Regions from separate parts of the Streptomyces sp. NBC_01190 genome, predicted to be linked through region 3. Evidence: riboswitches for the same ligand, from Rfam matches in the RefSeq annotation. Region 3 holds a riboswitch; each other region holds the start of a gene.
What was found. A riboswitch is a leader RNA that binds a small molecule or an ion and turns the genes downstream of it on or off. The one in region 3 is predicted to bind thiamine pyrophosphate.
Positions count from the first base shown of each region.

Region 1 (5,288 bases), 2.1 Mb from region 3:
AACCGTAGTGGGATCGGGACGTCCCGGTCGGTACCGTGTGGAAACCGCGGAAACGTTGGAAACGGCGGAAACCATGGGAATGGCGGAGGAGTGGCGATGAAGGTGTTCCGGCTGGATGACCTGGACGCGGAGCGGGCGGCCAATCAAGGCGCCTACCTGCGCTTCCTGAAGGAGCGCACGATGTCCGCCGGGCTGTACGCGCTCAAGGCGGGCGACACCGATCCGCAAGGCCCCCACGACCAGGACGAGATCTACCTGGTGGTCAGCGGCCGGGCCGCGATCACCGTGGGGGAGGAGACCACCGCGGTCGCCCGGGGCAGCGTGGTGTACGTGCCGGCCGGGACACCGCATCGCTTCCACCACATCAGCGAGGATCTCCGGGTCATGGTGGTCTTCTCGCCGCCGGAACCCTAAGGGTCGGTTCAGGGTCCTATCCGGTCCCCGATCCCGCCGCGGCGGACCTGGGTGGCTTTACAGTCGAAGCAGTGCGGTACTCCGGGTACTCCGGCTTCTCGGGGGTACCACGGAGCATTCGAAAAGCACCGGCGGAAGGCCGTCCGGGAACGCGCAGCGACCTAGGAGTGTTGAGACGGTCATGGAGAAGCTGTTCAAGAGCCTGCCCTGGTGGGTGAAGTGGGTCGGCATCCCGATCATCGCCCTGGTGGTGTTCGGCTCGCTCATCGCCAGCCTGGTGAGCATCGTCGTGGGTCTGCTCTTCAAGGTGCTGGTCTTCGTCATCCTGGTCAGCGCGCTGGTGTTCGTGGTGAAGCGGGTCACATCGGGCGGGTCGGGGTCCAAGAGGCGCGACTGGTGAACCGGCCGGCGGGCGGATCACTTCGCCCGGCGGTGACCGTGGGCCGGCCGGGCGGCGCCGGCCTCGGCGGTGACCGGGCCAGCGGCGTCACGCCGGTCCTTGCCGCCACGGCCTGAGTGCCGGTCCGCGCTGACCACGAGTGCCGCGAGCACGGTGGTCAGCGGTACGGACGCCACCAGACCGATACTGCCGACCAGGGTACGGACGATCTCCTCCGCGACGAGTTCGCTGTCGGCGACCCGCAAGACCCCGCTGCGCGCGATGGAGAAGAGCAGCAGCAGCGGAAGCGCGGCCCCGGCGTACGCCATCACCAGGGTGTTCACCACCGAGGCGATGTGGTCCCGGCCGATGCGCATCCCGGCCCGGTAGAGCTCGCGCCAGTTGGCGCCCGGGTCGGCGGCCCGCAGTTCCCACACGGCGGCGGTCTGGGTGACCGTGACATCGTCCAGCACCCCGAGCGAACCGATGATCACCCCGGCGAGCAGTACGCCCTTGATCTGGATGCCCGGGTAGAGGCTGTGGATCACACCGGTCTCGTCCGAGGTGTTGCCTGTCAGACGGGCCCACGAGATGAAGACCGAGCCCAGCACACCGATCAGGAACAGCGAGCAGAGCGTGCCGAGGACCGCCACCGAGGTGCGGGCATTGAGTCCGTGGCAGAGGTAGAGCGCGATCAGCATCATCGCGCTGCCGCCCACGACCGCGACCAGCAGCGGGTTGTCGCCGTGCAGGATCGCCGGGAGGACGAAGAGCGTCAGGACCGCGAAGGAGATGACCAGCGCGATCAGGGCGGTCAGGCCGCGCAGGCGGCCGACGAGGACGACCGCGAGGGCGAAGATCCCGGCGAGCAGCGCGATCGGCAGGCCCCGGTCCACGTCGGTGACCGAGTAGCGCAGTCCTGGCGGGGCGTAGGGGGCGTACGCGAGGACCACGCCCTCACCCTTGGTGTAGCGGCGTGTCTGGTCGGGCTGGACGACCTCGGTGAAGGTGGTCCCTTTGTCGGGCCCCGCCGTGACCTCGATGGTCGCCTTCTGGCAGGCGTCATCCTTGGCACCGCTCGCCGCGCCGGCCCTTGACGGACCACTCGACGCATCACCCGACGAGCCGTCCGATCCTCCGCCGAAGGAGCCGGGACCCGACGGCGCCGCCCCGGCCGCCTTGCACGAGACGTTCACGAGCCGGGCCACCGTGCCGCCGCGCGTCTGCTGGTCGAAACCGACGCCGGTACGGGCGTGGCCCGGCGCGCCGCCCGGCCACAGCAGGATCAGCCCGGCGAGCACCGCAGCGGCGAACGGCACCAGGATCGCGGCGATGACCTTGCGGAGATGGCGCGAGGCCGGCGGCACCGGACCGTGTCCATGTCCATGGCCATGCGCGTGGCCGTGGCCACGCCCATGGCCATGACCGTCACCCTGACCGGGCACCTGTCCCGTTTCCGGCACGGAGCGCCGGCCACGGTCCGGGTCGGGCCCCGCGCCGTGGCCGTCCGGCTGCGCCTGGCGGGAGTCCACAGCCCCGATCATCGCAAACCACCCTGGTGCGTGTCGGCAGCCAACCGTTACGGTGGGGTCACCTTTGCAACGCGGGAGCTCGGAGCACCGGGCTGAGAGGGCGCTGACCCGTCGGAGCGGCTGACACGGCCGCGACGCGACTGCTGCGCCGACCGCCGAACCTGTTACCGGGTAATGCCGGCGTAGGGAGTGGGTCCTTTGACCATGCAGGATGCCCGCACGCGTGAAATCGGCTGGCACAAGTCGTATCTCACGGATCCGACCGGATCACGGCCGGACCTTCTGGTCCCGGTCCGGCAGGTGCATCTCACCAACGGGAGCGACGTGACGCTGTACGACACGTCGGGCCCGTACACCGACCCGTCGGTGCGGACCGATGTCCGGCGGGGGCTCGCCCCGGTCCGGGACCGGTGGATCGCCGCCCGCGGCGACACCGAGGAATATCCCGGCCGGCCGGTCCGCCCGGAGGACGACGGCGTCAAACCGAGCGCCCGGCACAGCGGTCTGCGCAACCTCGACGCGGTCTTCCCCGGCCGCCCGCGGCTCCCCCGCCGCGGCCGCTCCGGCGAGCCGGTGACCCAGCTCCGCTACGCCCGGCAGGGCGAGATCACCCCGGAGATGGCGTACGTGGCCCTGCGGGAGGGCGTCCCGGCGGAGGTCGTCCGCGAGGAGATCGCGGCGGGCCGCGCCGTGCTGCCGGCGAACGTCAACCACCCGGAGATCGAGCCGATGATCATCGGCAAGCGGTTCCTGGTGAAGGTCAACGCCAACATCGGCAACTCGGCGGTGACCTCCTCCATCGAGGAGGAGGTGGAGAAGATGACCTGGGCCACCCGCTGGGGAGCCGACACCGTCATGGACCTCTCCACCGGGCGGAACATCCACACCACCCGGGAGTGGGTGCTGCGCAACTCCCCCGTGCCCATCGGCACCGTCCCCCTCTACCAGGCGCTGGAGAAGGTGGACGGCCGCGCCGAGGAGCTGAGCTGGGAGGTCTACAAGGACACGGTCATCGAGCAGGCCGAGCAGGGCGTCGACTACATGACCGTGCACGCCGGTGTGCTGCTGCGCTACGTACCGCTGACCGCGCGCCGCAAGACCGGCATCGTCTCGCGCGGCGGCTCGATCATGGCGGCGTGGTGCCTGGCCCACCACAAGGAGAACTTCCTCTACGAGAACTTCGAGGAACTCTGCGACATCCTCGCCGCCTACGACGTCACCTACTCCCTCGGCGACGGCCTGCGGCCGGGATCCATCGCGGACGCCAACGACGAGGCGCAGTTCGCCGAGCTGCGCACCCTGGGCGAGCTGAACACCATCGCCAAACGGCACCAGGTGCAGACCATGATCGAGGGCCCGGGCCACGTGCCCATGCACAAGATCAAGGAGAACATCGACCTCCAGCAGGAGATCTGCGAGGAGGCGCCGTTCTACACCCTCGGCCCCCTCACCACCGACATCGCACCCGCCTACGACCACATCACCTCGGGCATCGGGGCCGCGATGATCGCCTGGTGGGGCACCGCGATGCTCTGCTACGTCACGCCCAAGGAGCACCTGGGCCTGCCCGACCGCGACGACGTCAAGACCGGGGTGATCACCTACAAGATCGCCGCCCACGCCGCCGACCTCGCCAAGGGCCACCCGGGCGCGCAGTCCTGGGACGACGCGCTCTCCGACGCACGCTTCGAATTCCGCTGGGAGGACCAGTTCAACCTGGCGCTCGACCCGGACACCGCGCGCGCCTTCCACGACGAGACGCTCCCGGCGGAACCCGCCAAGACCGCCCACTTCTGCTCCATGTGCGGCCCCAAGTTCTGCAGTATGAAGATCTCGCACGACATCCGCCGCGACCACGCGGGCGACGGCATCACCGTCGACGGCGGCGCGGTCGGCGCCGTCGCCGCCGGCGGCTCACCGGACCGGGAGGCCACCGCGACCGACATCGCGGCCGGTATGGCGGCGAAGTCCAAGGAGTTCGCCGCCGCGGGCAACCGCGTCTATCTGCCGCTGGCCGAGCCGCTGGCCGACTGACGCCCGGTCGGTGCGGGGCGGGGCCGCGCCGGGCGCCCTTCCCGGGCTGTCCGCTGCGGCCCCGCGCACTCAGTTGACCGGCACCGGCGGCGGCCATCCCGTGGTGGCGAAGCTGCGCCAAGGCGTCTGGGTGGGGCCCGCGGTGGCCCTGAGGGTGGCGCCGACATAGGCACCGCGCTGCTTGCCGGGGTCGGTGCAGTCGGCGTTCTTGTGCAGGATGATGTCGGCGCCGGTGCTGTTGGTGACCGCGGTGATGCCGCCCGCGGCGAAGCGGTAGCACCTGTTCTGTACCGGGGCGGAGAAGGTCTGGGTGCGGCCGCGGCTGTCGGTGCCCATGATCAGGCCGCCCGAGAAGTCGGAGCAGCCCGCGGCGGCGAGGACGAGCGGGACGGTGGTGCACAGCGCTATCAGCGGACGTCGGACGCGCATCGGCTCTCCCGTTCTGGCCGCGTTCCGAGCGCGCCCGGGCCCGCTTCCCTGCTCGGTCCCGGCACGCTCCGACCATGTCTGACCCTGCGGAAGCAGTCAAACAAGGCGCGGCGCCCCGGGCGACCGGGCGGGGCCGTCCGGGCTACTCCGGCGCGTGCTCCGGGCCGCCCCAGTCGGGGCTGCTGTAGTCGGGCGAGCTGAAGCGCGGCGCGGTCGGCCGGGGGTCGTGGGGCGAGGAGAAGGTCGGCCGGGAGTAACCGAGGCGGGGTATCCGCGAGGCGGCCGGCGGCACCGGGACGTCCGGACCGGGGGCCGCCCGCCGGGTGAGAGCCTCGTCCAGGACCTCGTCCAGGAACGGCAGCATCCCCGAGCTGAGCAGGGTCTCGCGCCAGTGCAGCCGCGCCCGGCCGACCTCGGGCGGCAAGGAGTCGGGTGCGTCGTGGATCGCGCCCGACCCGTCGCGCACCGCGGTGAGCAGCAGTCCTACCACCCCGAGCACG
Region 1 is NZ_CP108580.1:3,996,249-4,001,536, reverse strand. It holds gene OG519_RS16655 (cupin domain-containing protein) at 97-414, shown strand; gene OG519_RS16650 (DUF5326 family protein) at 596-814, shown strand; gene OG519_RS16645 (YibE/F family protein) at 832-2,337, opposite strand; TPP riboswitch at 2,387-2,531, shown strand; gene thiC (phosphomethylpyrimidine synthase ThiC) at 2,524-4,359, shown strand; gene OG519_RS16635 (hypothetical protein) at 4,429-4,788, opposite strand; gene OG519_RS16630 (hypothetical protein) at 4,931-5,288, opposite strand, start outside.
Region 1: linked by a shared signal. The riboswitch ahead of thiC (phosphomethylpyrimidine synthase ThiC) and the one ahead of thiO (glycine oxidase ThiO) in region 3 are both predicted to bind thiamine pyrophosphate.

Region 2 (5,288 bases), 4.3 Mb from region 3:
AGAACCAGGAGCACATGGTGATTGAAGAGACCCTCCTCGAAGCCGAGGAGAAGATGGAGAAGGCCGTCATCGTCGCCAAGGACGACTTCGCGGCGATCCGGACGGGCCGTGCGCACCCGGCGATGTTCAACAAGATCGTGGCCGAGTACTACGGCGCCATCACCCCGATCAACCAGCTCGCCTCCTTCTCGGTGCCCGAGCCGCGGATGGCGGTGATCACCCCCTTCGACAGCAGCAGCCTGCGCAATATCGAGGAGGCGATCCGCAAGTCCGACCTCGGCGTCAACCCGAGCAATGACGGCCGCATCATCCGGGTGGTTTTCCCGCAGCTCACCGAGGAGCGCCGCCGGGAATACATCAAGGTCGCCAAGACCAAGGGCGAGGACGCCAAGATCTCCATCCGCAGCATCCGCCGCAAGGCCAAGGAGACCCTCGACAAGCTCGTCAAGGACGGCGAGTCCGGCGAGGACGAGGTGCGCCGCGCGGAGAAGGAACTGGACGACACCACCGCGAAGTACGTGGCGCAGGTGGACGAGCTGCTCAAGCACAAGGAAGCGGAGCTGCTCGAGGTCTGACCGATCCGACCCCTCCGGGCCATGGCACAGGGCCTGCCAGCGACCCCCAGTGACACCCACCGTCCCCCAGCGACCACCACCGACAACTGCCGGTAGCCACCGATAGGCGATGGATATCGGCAACGACGACGACGCGAGGCGAAGCTCCGTGAACGACTCTTCCTGGGGCGCTTCGCCACGCGCCGGCCAGGCGGTGGGCACTCCGTATCCGGCGGGTTCCCCGGCGGGGACCGGCGTCAGGAGGAAGACTCCTTCCATGCCGTCACCCCCGCCGCCCTCGGAGCAGCCGCAGCCCGCCCCCGCCAAGAAGTCAGCGGGCCGCAACCTGCGGGCGGCGATAGGGGTCGGTGTCGGACTCGGCGTGGTCATCATCGCCTCGCTCTTCATCGTCAAGGCGATCTTCGTCGGCGTGGTGGTGGTCGCCGTCGTGATCGGCGTGTGGGAGCTGACCTCCCGGCTCGCCGAACGCAAGGACATCCACGCGCCGCTGATCCCGATCGCGGCCGGCGGGGTGGCGATGGTGATCGCCGGTTACGTCAGCGGCGCGGACGGCGCCTGGGTCGCCACGGCGCTCACCGCGCTCGCCGTCCTGGTCTGGCGGATGGCGCGGCCGCCCGAGGACTATCTGCGGGACGTCACCGCGGGCGTCTTCACCGTCTTCTACGTCCCCTTCCTCGCCACCTTCGTGGTGATGATGCTGGCCGCGGACGACGGCCCCCGGCGGGTTCTCGCCTTCCTCATCCTCACCGTGGTCTCGGACACCGGTGCGTACGCGGTCGGCTGGCGCTTCGGCAGCCACAAACTCGCGCCCCGCATCAGCCCCGGCAAGACCCGCGAGGGCCTGATCGGCGCGATCGCCTTCGCCATGATCGCCGGCGCCCTGCTCCTGCGGTTCCTCGTCGACGACGGCCACTGGTGGCAGGGCGTCATCCTCGGCCTCGCCGCCGCCATCAGCGCCACCCTCGGCGACCTCGGCGAATCCATGATCAAGCGCGACCTCGGCATCAAGGACATGGGCACCCTGCTGCCCGGCCACGGCGGCATCATGGACCGCCTGGACTCCATGCTGCCGACGGCCCCCGTGGTCTGGCTCCTCCTGGTCATCTTCGTCGGCCAGGGCTGACCGCCCGCCCGTCCGGGGAAGGCGCCGAAGCCGCCGACCGGGACACCGCCGCGGGTCTGCGACACTGGGAGGCATCATGCCTGTGCCCGGAGAACTCACCTTTGCCGTGCCGCGCGGAGCCAAGAAGCCGCCGCGGCACCTTGCCGACCTTTCGCCCGCGGAGCGGAAGGAGGCGGTGGCCGCGCTCGGGGAGAAGCCGTTCCGGGCGAAGCAGCTTTCGCAGCACTACTTCGCGCGATATGCCGACGACCCGGCCGCGTGGACGGACATACCGGCCGCGTCGCGGGGGAAGCTGGCCGAGGACCTGCTGCCGGAGCTGATGACCGTGGTCCGGCACGCCTCGTGCGACGACGGGGACACCCGTAAGACACTGTGGCGGCTCTTCGACGGGACGCTGGTCGAGTCGGTGCTGATGCGGTATCCGGACCGGGTCACCATGTGCATCTCCTCCCAGGCCGGCTGCGGGATGAACTGCCCCTTCTGCGCCACCGGACAGGCCGGCCTCGACCGCAACCTGTCGACCGCCGAGATCGTGCACCAGATCGTGGCCGGCATGCGCACGCTGCGGGACGGCGAGATGGAGATGCCGTCCGGCGGCCTGCAACCGGGCGGCCAGGCCGGAAATGGCGGCCAGGCCGACAAGTGCGGACCCACCCGGCTGTCGAACATCGTCTTCATGGGCATGGGCGAACCGCTCGCCAACTACAAGCGGGTGGTCGGCGCCATCCGCCGCCTCACCGATCCGGAGCCCGACGGCCTGGGCCTGTCGCAGCGCGGCATCACCGTCTCCACGGTCGGCCTGGTCCCGGCGATGTACCGGTTCGCCGACGAGGGCTTCAAGTGCCGCCTCGCGGTCTCGCTGCACGCCCCCGACGACGAGCTGCGCGACACCCTCGTCCCGGTCAACACCCGCTGGAAGGTCCGCGAGGTGCTCGACGCGGCCTGGCACTACGCCGAGGTCTCCGGCCGCCGGATCTCGATCGAGTACGCGCTGATCCGCGACATCAACGACCAGGCCTGGCGGGCCGACCGGCTGGGCAGGCTGCTCAAGAACCACCGGGTGCACGTCAATCTGATCCCGCTCAACCCGACGCCCGGCTCCAAGTGGACGGCCTCCCGTCCCGAGGATGAGCGGGCGTTCGTCGCCGCCCTGGAGGCGCACGGTGTGCCGGTGACCGTACGGGACACCCGGGGCCAGGAGATCGACGGCGCCTGCGGCCAGCTCGCCGCGAGCGAGCGCTGACCCGCCGGATCCGCCGCCATCCGCCGCCGCGGCCCGACACCACCCGCTGACCTGCGGGTTCCACCCGGCTGATAGCGTGCGGTCGGACAAATGAACATTCCGACAGGGGAGCGCCTGAGACGGCGCTGAGAGTGCGGCCCCCGAAGCCGCAGACCCTCCAACCTGATCCGGGTCATACCGGCGTAGGGAGTCAGCAGATGAAGACCGTTCGTCGGCGTGCCATCGGCGCGCTCGTCCTCGCCACCGCGGGTGCCACCGTCCTCGCCGCCTGCGGCGGCGGCTCCGGGTCCGGCTCGGGCGCCGGCGACTCCGCGGCCGGCGAGGGCAAGAAGTCCACCACCGTCACCCTGGTCAGCCACGACTCCTTCGCCGCCTCCAAGCAGGTGCTCGCGGAGTTCACCAAGGAGACGGGCTACACCGTCAAGGTGCTGCGCGGCGGCGACGCGGGCGCCGCCGTCAACCAGGCGATCCTCACCAAGGACCACCCGCGCGGCGACGTCTTCTTCGGGGTTGACAACACCCTGCTCTCCCGCGCCCTGGACAACGGCCTCTTCGACCCGTACACCGCCAAGGATCTCGACCAGGTGGCCTCCGACGTCCAACTGGACGCGACCCGGCACCGGGTGACCCCGATCGACTCCGGCGACGTCTGCGTCAACTACGACCGGGCCTACTTCACCGGGCACAAGCTCGCCCCGCCGCAGACCTTCGCCGACCTGGTGAAGCCCGCGTACAAGAACCTGCTGGTCACCGAGAACGTCAGCACCTCGTCCCCGGGCCTGGCGTTCCTGCTCGGCAGCGTGGCCACCTACGGCGACGGGGGCTGGCCGGCGTACTGGAAGCAGCTCAAGAAGAACGGCGTGCAGGTCGTCGACAGTTGGGAGCAGGCGTACAACGAGAGCTTCTCCGGCTCGGGGGCCGGCAAGAAGGCCAAGGGCGACCGGCCGCTGGTCGTCTCCTACGCCTCCAGCCCGCCCGCCGAGGTGGTCGGCGTCAGCCCGGAGCCCGCGCAGTCCCCGGTCGGGGTGTCCACCGGTACCTGCTTCCGGCAGATCGAGTTCGCCGGACTGCTGCACGGCGCCAAGAACACCGCGGGCGGCAAGGCGCTGATCGACTTCATGATCGGCAAGACGTTCCAGCAGGACATGCCGCTCGAGATGTACGTGGACCCGGTGCGCGAGGGCGCCGCCGAGCCCGAGGTGTTCACCAAGTACGGCGCGAAGATCGACCACCCCACGACCCTGGCGCCCGACACGATCGCGGCCAAGCGGGACGACTGGGTGAAGGCATGGACCTCGATCGTCCTCTGACCGGGGGGGCCGACGGGGCGGCCGGCGCGGCGGCCCCGGACACGGTCACGGACCCGGTCGGCGGCCCGGCGGCGGACCTGGCGACCCCGGGGACCCCGGGGACCGGAACACCCGAGCGGCCCCGCCATGACGGCCCGGACCGCCCGGACGGCGCCCACCCCGCCCGCCGCCCGCACCGCCCCCGCCGCGCCACCCTGATCCGGCTCGGCCTGATGACCCCGCCGTTCGCCTTCTTCGCCGTCTTCTTCGCCTACCCGGTCGCCTCGATCGTCGGCCGCGGCCTGCACCAGGGCGGCCACTGGCGGCTGAGCCCGGTCAAGGACGTGCTCGGTGACGCGGCGATCCGGCACGTGCTGTGGTTCACCTGCTGGCAGGCCGCCGCCTCCACCGCGCTGACCCTGGCCCTCGCGCTGCCCGGCGCCTACGTCTTCGCGCGGCTGGACTTCCCGGGCCGGAAGCTGCTGCGCGCGGTCGTCACCGTGCCGTTCGTGCTGCCCACCGTGGTGGCCGGCGCCGCCTTCCTCGCGCTGCTCGGCCGCGGCGGCTTCACCGACGACCTGCTGGGCCTGCGGCTCGACACCAGTGTGTGGGCGATCCTCGTCGCGCATGTCTTCTTCAACTACGCGGTGGTGGTGCGCACCGTCGGCGGCCTGTGGGCGCAGCTCGACCCGCGGCAGGAGGAAGCCGCCCGGATGCTCGGCGCCGGCCGGCTCGCGGCCTGGCGGCGGGTGACGCTGCCCGCGCTGGGACCTTCGGTGGCCGCCGCCGCGCTGATGGTGTTCCTCTTCACCTTCACCTCGTTCGGCGTGATCCAGATCCTCGGCGGACCCACGTACTCCACGCTCGAAGTCGAGATCTACCGGCAGACCGCGGAGCTTCTCGACCTGCCGACCGCCGCCGTGCTGACGCTGCTCCAGCTCGCCGCGGTGGCCGCGATCCTCGCCGTGCACGCCGGGACCGTACGGCGCCGCGAGGCGACCCTGCGGCTGGTGGACGCCGGCGGCACCGCGCACCGCCCGCGCGGCGGTGAACGCGTG
Region 2 is NZ_CP108580.1:6,152,918-6,158,205, forward strand. It holds gene frr (ribosome recycling factor) at 18-575, shown strand; gene OG519_RS25985 (phosphatidate cytidylyltransferase) at 685-1,698, shown strand; gene rlmN (23S rRNA (adenine(2503)-C(2))-methyltransferase RlmN) at 1,775-2,941, shown strand; TPP riboswitch at 3,036-3,147, shown strand; gene OG519_RS25995 (thiamine ABC transporter substrate binding subunit) at 3,139-4,251, shown strand; gene OG519_RS26000 (ABC transporter permease) at 4,464-5,288, shown strand, end outside.
Region 2: linked by a shared signal. The riboswitch ahead of OG519_RS25995 (thiamine ABC transporter substrate binding subunit) and the one ahead of thiO (glycine oxidase ThiO) in region 3 are both predicted to bind thiamine pyrophosphate.

Region 3 (5,288 bases):
ACAGCTTCCGCTCGGCGTCGGCCCGCGGCAGCGCGAGCACACCGGGCACCCTGGTGAACTGGCCGTCACTGACGTACCAGACGCCCGCGCCGATGCCGAGCAGGGCGAGCAGCACCAGCGCCACGGCGATCGGCCCGCGGCGGCCCGGCCGGGGCCCGCGCCGGCGTTCCGGGGCGCCGGGCGGCGGGGGCGGCGGCATCACGAGCCGGCTGGTCCGGTTGAGCTGGGTGGTGGTGTCGTCACCCCCGCCCGTGCCGAAGTCGGCCCCGGTCCCGTACGGCGGCGTCGCCGTCGGCAGCGGGAGGACCCCGGTCGGGTCCTCCGAGCCGGCCGCGGCCGGGGCGGCGGCGCCGAGCACGGCGCCGGGCCGGTCGGTGGGCGGGCCGTCCAGTTGCCCGGCGGTCAGAGTGCCCCGCACCGCCCGCACCTCGGCCAGCAGCTCCACCGCGTCGGCCGGCCGCGCCAGCGGATCACGCTCGGTGGCCCGGGCCACCAGGCCGTCCAGGGCCGGCGCCAGGCCGGGAAGCGCGGCGGACGGCGCCGGCATCGGCTCGTTGAGGTGCTGGTAGATCACCTGCATCGGGGTGCCGCCGCCACGCGGCTTCCGGCCGGTCAGCGACTCGTAGAGCACCACACCGCACGCGTACACATCGGTGCGCGGGTCCACGGTGCCGAACTCGATCTGCTCGGGAGCCAGATACGAGACGGTGCCGAGCAGCGCGCCCGCGCCCGTGACGCTGGTCTGGGTGTCCACCGTGCGCACCAGGCCGAAGTCGGCGACCTTGACCCGGCCGTCATCGCCTATCAGCACGTTCTCGGGCTTCATGTCCCGGTGGATCAGCCCGGCCCGGTGCGCGGCGCCCAGCGCGGCCAGCACGGGTTCGAGGATGTCCAGAGCGGCCCGCGGTTGCAGCGCGCCGCGCTCGCGCAGCACGTCCCGCAGGGTGCAGCCGGCCACGTACTCCATCGCCAGATAGACGTAGGTGCCGTCCGTGCCCTGGTCGAAGACCCCCACCACGTTCGGATGCGCCAGCCTGGCGACCGCCTTCGCCTCGCGGATGAAGCGCTCCACGAAGCCGGTGTCGGCGGCGAGCCCGGGGTGCATGACCTTCAGCGCGAGCACCCGGTCGAGGCGGGTGTCCACGGCCCGGTAGACCGTGGCCATCCCGCCGACCGCGATGCGGCTCTCGACCCGGTAGCGCCCGTCGAGAACCTGTCCGACAAGAGGGTCATGCACGCTGGTGTCCACGACGCCCGATTCTACGAGCCCGGCCGCCGTGGTCCCCTGGTCCGTCCCCGCACTGTGTCCTCCTCGTGGCGTTCCGGAACCAATCCGTGACGTGCCCGCCGCCGGGCGGCGCGGGCACGGGCGGCGGGTCAGAACGCCGGGCGTTCCGGGTCGAGCGCGGCCGTCCCCGCGGCGGGGGAGGAGGCGAGGGCGTGGTGGCGCGGCGGGATCCGGCCGGCCCGGTGGGCGAGCCGGCCGGCCGCGACCGCGTGGCGCATGGCGCGCGCCATCAGCACCGGGTGCCGGGCGCGGGTGACGGCGGAGGCGAGCATGACGGCGGCGCAGCCGAGCTCCATCGCCTGGGCGGCGTCGGAGGCGGTGCCGGCGCCCGCGTCGAGGATGACCGGCACGCCCGCCCGCTCGGTGATGAGCTGGAAGTTGTGCGGATTGCGGATCCCGAGGCCGGAGCCGATGGGCGAGCCGAGCGGCATGATCGCGGCGCACCCGACATCCTCCAGCTTCCGTGCCAGCACCGGGTCGTCGCTGGTGTACGGCAGCACCGTGAAGCCGTCGTCGACCAAGGTCTCGGCGGCGTCGAGCAGTTCCACCGGATCGGGCAGCAGGGTGCGCTCGTCCGCGATGACTTCCAGCTTCACCCAGTCGGTGCCCAGCGCCTCCCGGGCCAGCCGGGCGGTCAGCACCGCCTCGCCCGCGGTGAAGCAGCCGGCGGTGTTCGGCAGCACCCGGATGCCGTGCCGGGCCAGCACCGACAGCACGGACCCCTTGGTGGCCGGGTCGAGCCGGCGCATCGCCACCGTGGTCAGCTCGGTGCCCGAGGCCAGCAGCGCCTCTTCCAGCACCTCCAGGCTGGGCGCCCCGCCGGTGCCCATGATCAGCCGGGCGGCGAAGACTGCGTCGCCGATCCACAGCGGGTCGTCGCCGCCCGCCGCGGTCCCGGCCGGCCCGGTGATCTCGCTGGTCGCGGTCATCGCTCAGCCCCCCTGCGCGGCGGTGAGGATCTCGACCCGGTCGCCGTCGGCGAGCACGGCGGCCGGCCACCCGGTGCGCGGCACCACCGCCTCGTTGAGCGCGGCGGCCACCCCCTTGTGGGCGGTCGTCAGCGTCGCGACCAGCGCGGCCAGGGTGCACGGCGCGGTCAGCTCCCTGCGTTCGCCGTTGAGCAGCACGGTGATCGTCATACCGACTGCTCCTGCCGTACGAACCGGGCCGCGGTGAAGGGCGCAGCGTAGTCCGGGAGTTCGCCGGAGGTCAGCAGATCGGCGAGCGCGTCGCCGGTGACCGGGGTGAGCAGCACACCGTTGCGGTGGTGCCCGGTGGCGAGCAACAGCCCGTCGAGCGCGGTGGGGCCGAGCAGCGGGGCGTTGTCGGGGGAGCCGGGACGAAGCCCGGCGATCATCTCGGTGAGCGGCAGTTCGGTGATGCCGGGCACCAGCTCATGGGCGTCCCGCAGCAGTTCGTAGACGCCGCCGGCGGTGACCGTGGTGTCCCAGCCGAACTCCTCGCTGGTCGCGCCGAGCACCAGCTCGCCGTTCTCGCGCGGCACCAGATAGACGTGGCTGCCCCGTACCACCGCCCGGACCGTACGGGACAGGAAGGGCCCGTGGCCGGCCGGTACGCGCAGCCGCAGGATCTGGCCCTTGACCGGGCGGACCGGCGGCAGCACCTCGTCGGGCAGGCCAGGGAACCGGCCGCTCTCGCTGCCCGCGGCCAGCACCGTGCGGTCGGCGCCGATCACCCCGCCGTCCGCCAGCAGGGCGCCGGTGACCGTGCCACCGCCGTCACCGGATCGGATGACCCGCACCACCGGCGAGCGGTGGAAGGCCACCCCGGCGAGTTCGGCGGCCCGCAGCAGCGCGGCGGCGAGCCGGCGGGGATCGACCTGGTGGTCGCCGTCCACCCGCAGGCCGCCGCGGACACCCGGCGCGAGCAGCGGTTCCAGCCGGCGGCACTCCCGGCCGCTGAGCCAGTGCGCCGACAGGCCGAGGGTGAGCTGGAAGGCGTGCAGATCGCGGAGCTGGGCGCGGTCGTCGGCGTCCAGGGCGACCGCGAGGGTGCCGCAGGGGCGGAAACCGGTGTCGAGGCCGGTCAGTTCGGTGAGCTCGGCGACGAAGTCCGGGTAGCGGGCCGCCGAGGCGAGGTTGAGGTCGAGCAACGCCTGCTCGCCGTACTGGAGTTCGGTGACGGCCGCGAGCATGCCGGCCGCGACGTGGGTGGCGCCGCCGCCGGGGTCGGGGTCTGCGACCGCGGCCGACAGACCGCGCTGGGCCGCCCGCCAGGCGGTGACCAGGCCGATCAGCCCGCCGCCGATCACCAGGACGTCGTGTCCTCGGGTGCGTCGGGCCCCGTGCACAGGGGTGGACATCGTGAGTGCGTCTCCCTTCGCCGGCATGACCCGGATCAGGTTCTTACGGTCGGCGACCGCCCAGTCGCCCTCTCAGCCCGGTACGCCCGGGCTCCCGCGCTTCTCCCGGCACCTTATCGCCTCGCCCCCGCGGCCCCCGGCGGGCCCGGCGGCCGGGCCCGGCGGCGCACGGCCGGAAACTCCGATCGGCCACGGATCGGCCGTCCCCGGAGGACCGCGGAGGAATACGGTGGGCGGGTGAGCGACGACGTGGTGATCGTGGGGGCCGGGATGGCCGGGGTGCAGACCGCGGTGGAGTTGCGGCGGCAGGGGTGGCGCGGTGCGATCACCCTCCTCGGCGACGAGCCGCACCCGCCCTACGACCGGCCGCCGCTGTCGAAGGCGGTGCTGCTCGGCACCGAAGGCACCGAACCGGTGGACATCCGCTTCGATGTGGACTTCGACGCGCTGGGGGTCGAACTGCGGCTCGGCGTGCGGGCCGGGTCACTGCGGACCGAGGCGAAGGAACTGGTCACCGACGGGGGCCCGGTGCCCTACGACCGGCTGGTCCTGGCGACCGGCGCGCACGCCGTGGCGCTGCCCGGCACCGCGGGCGTGCCGGGGGTCTATCCGCTGCGCACCCTGGACGACGCCTCGGCGCTGCGCCCGGTGCTGGCCGCGGCGGTGCCCGTCGTCGTGGTCGGGGCCGGCTGGATCGGCGCCGAGTTCGCCACCGCGGCCCGCCAGGCCGGCTGCGAGGTGACCGTGGTCGAGGCGGCCGACCGGCCGCTGGCGGGGGTGCTGCCCGCGTCCGTCACCGCCCCCATGCGCGGGTGGTACGCCGAGGCCGGGGTGCGGCTGCGGACCGGCACCGCGGTCGCCGCCGTGGAACCCGGCGCGGTGCTGCTCGCGGACGGCAGCCGGCTTCCGGCCGGGGCCGTGGTGGTGGGGATCGGCGCCCGCCCGGCCGGCGCGTGGCTGGCCGGCTCCGGGGTCCGCCTCGACCCGGCGGGCGCGGTGCTCGCCGACGACCGGCTGCGTACCAGCGCCCCCGACGTCTTCGCGGTGGGCGACTGCGCCTCCTTCCCGTCGGCCCGCTACGGCCGGCGGCTGATGATCCACCACTGGGACAACGCGGTGCAGGGGCCGCGGACCGCCGCGGCCAACCTGCTGGGCGGCGACGAGCCGTACGATCCGGTGCCGTACTTCTGGTCCGAGCAGTTCGGCCGCTTCGTGCAGTACGCGGGCCACCACACGGCGGGCGACACGATGCTGAACCGCGGCGACCCGGCGGACCCGGCCTGGTCGGTGCTGTGGCTGCGGGACGGCGTCCTGGTGGCGCTGCTGGCGGTGGGCAGACCGCGGGACATGGCGCAGGCCCGCAAGCTGATCGCCAGGTCCGCCGCCCTCGACCCGGCCCGCGCGGCGGACCCGGCTCTGCCGCTCAAGGAGACCGCCGGCTGATGCCCCGGTCGGCGTCGTGACGCGGCGGTTGTCGGTGACAGGTGGCACGCTTGGCTCGTGACTGTTTTCTCGTCGGTTGACGCACACATTGACGCTCTTGTCCCCTCCTGGCTCACCCTGCCGGAGGTGGCCGAGCGTCTCGGCCTCGAAGTGACCCGGATCCGGCCGCTGATCAAGGAAGGGCAACTCCTGGCGGTCCGCCGCGGTGAGAACAAGGTGCTGATGGTGCCGGGC
Region 3 is NZ_CP108580.1:1,869,396-1,874,683, reverse strand. It holds gene pknB (Stk1 family PASTA domain-containing Ser/Thr kinase) at 1-1,249, opposite strand, end outside; gene OG519_RS07980 (thiazole synthase) at 1,378-2,217, opposite strand; gene thiS (sulfur carrier protein ThiS) at 2,221-2,427, opposite strand; gene thiO (glycine oxidase ThiO) at 2,424-3,611, opposite strand; TPP riboswitch at 3,607-3,719, opposite strand; gene OG519_RS07965 (NAD(P)/FAD-dependent oxidoreductase) at 3,849-5,054, shown strand; gene OG519_RS07960 (Rv2175c family DNA-binding protein) at 5,112-5,288, shown strand, end outside.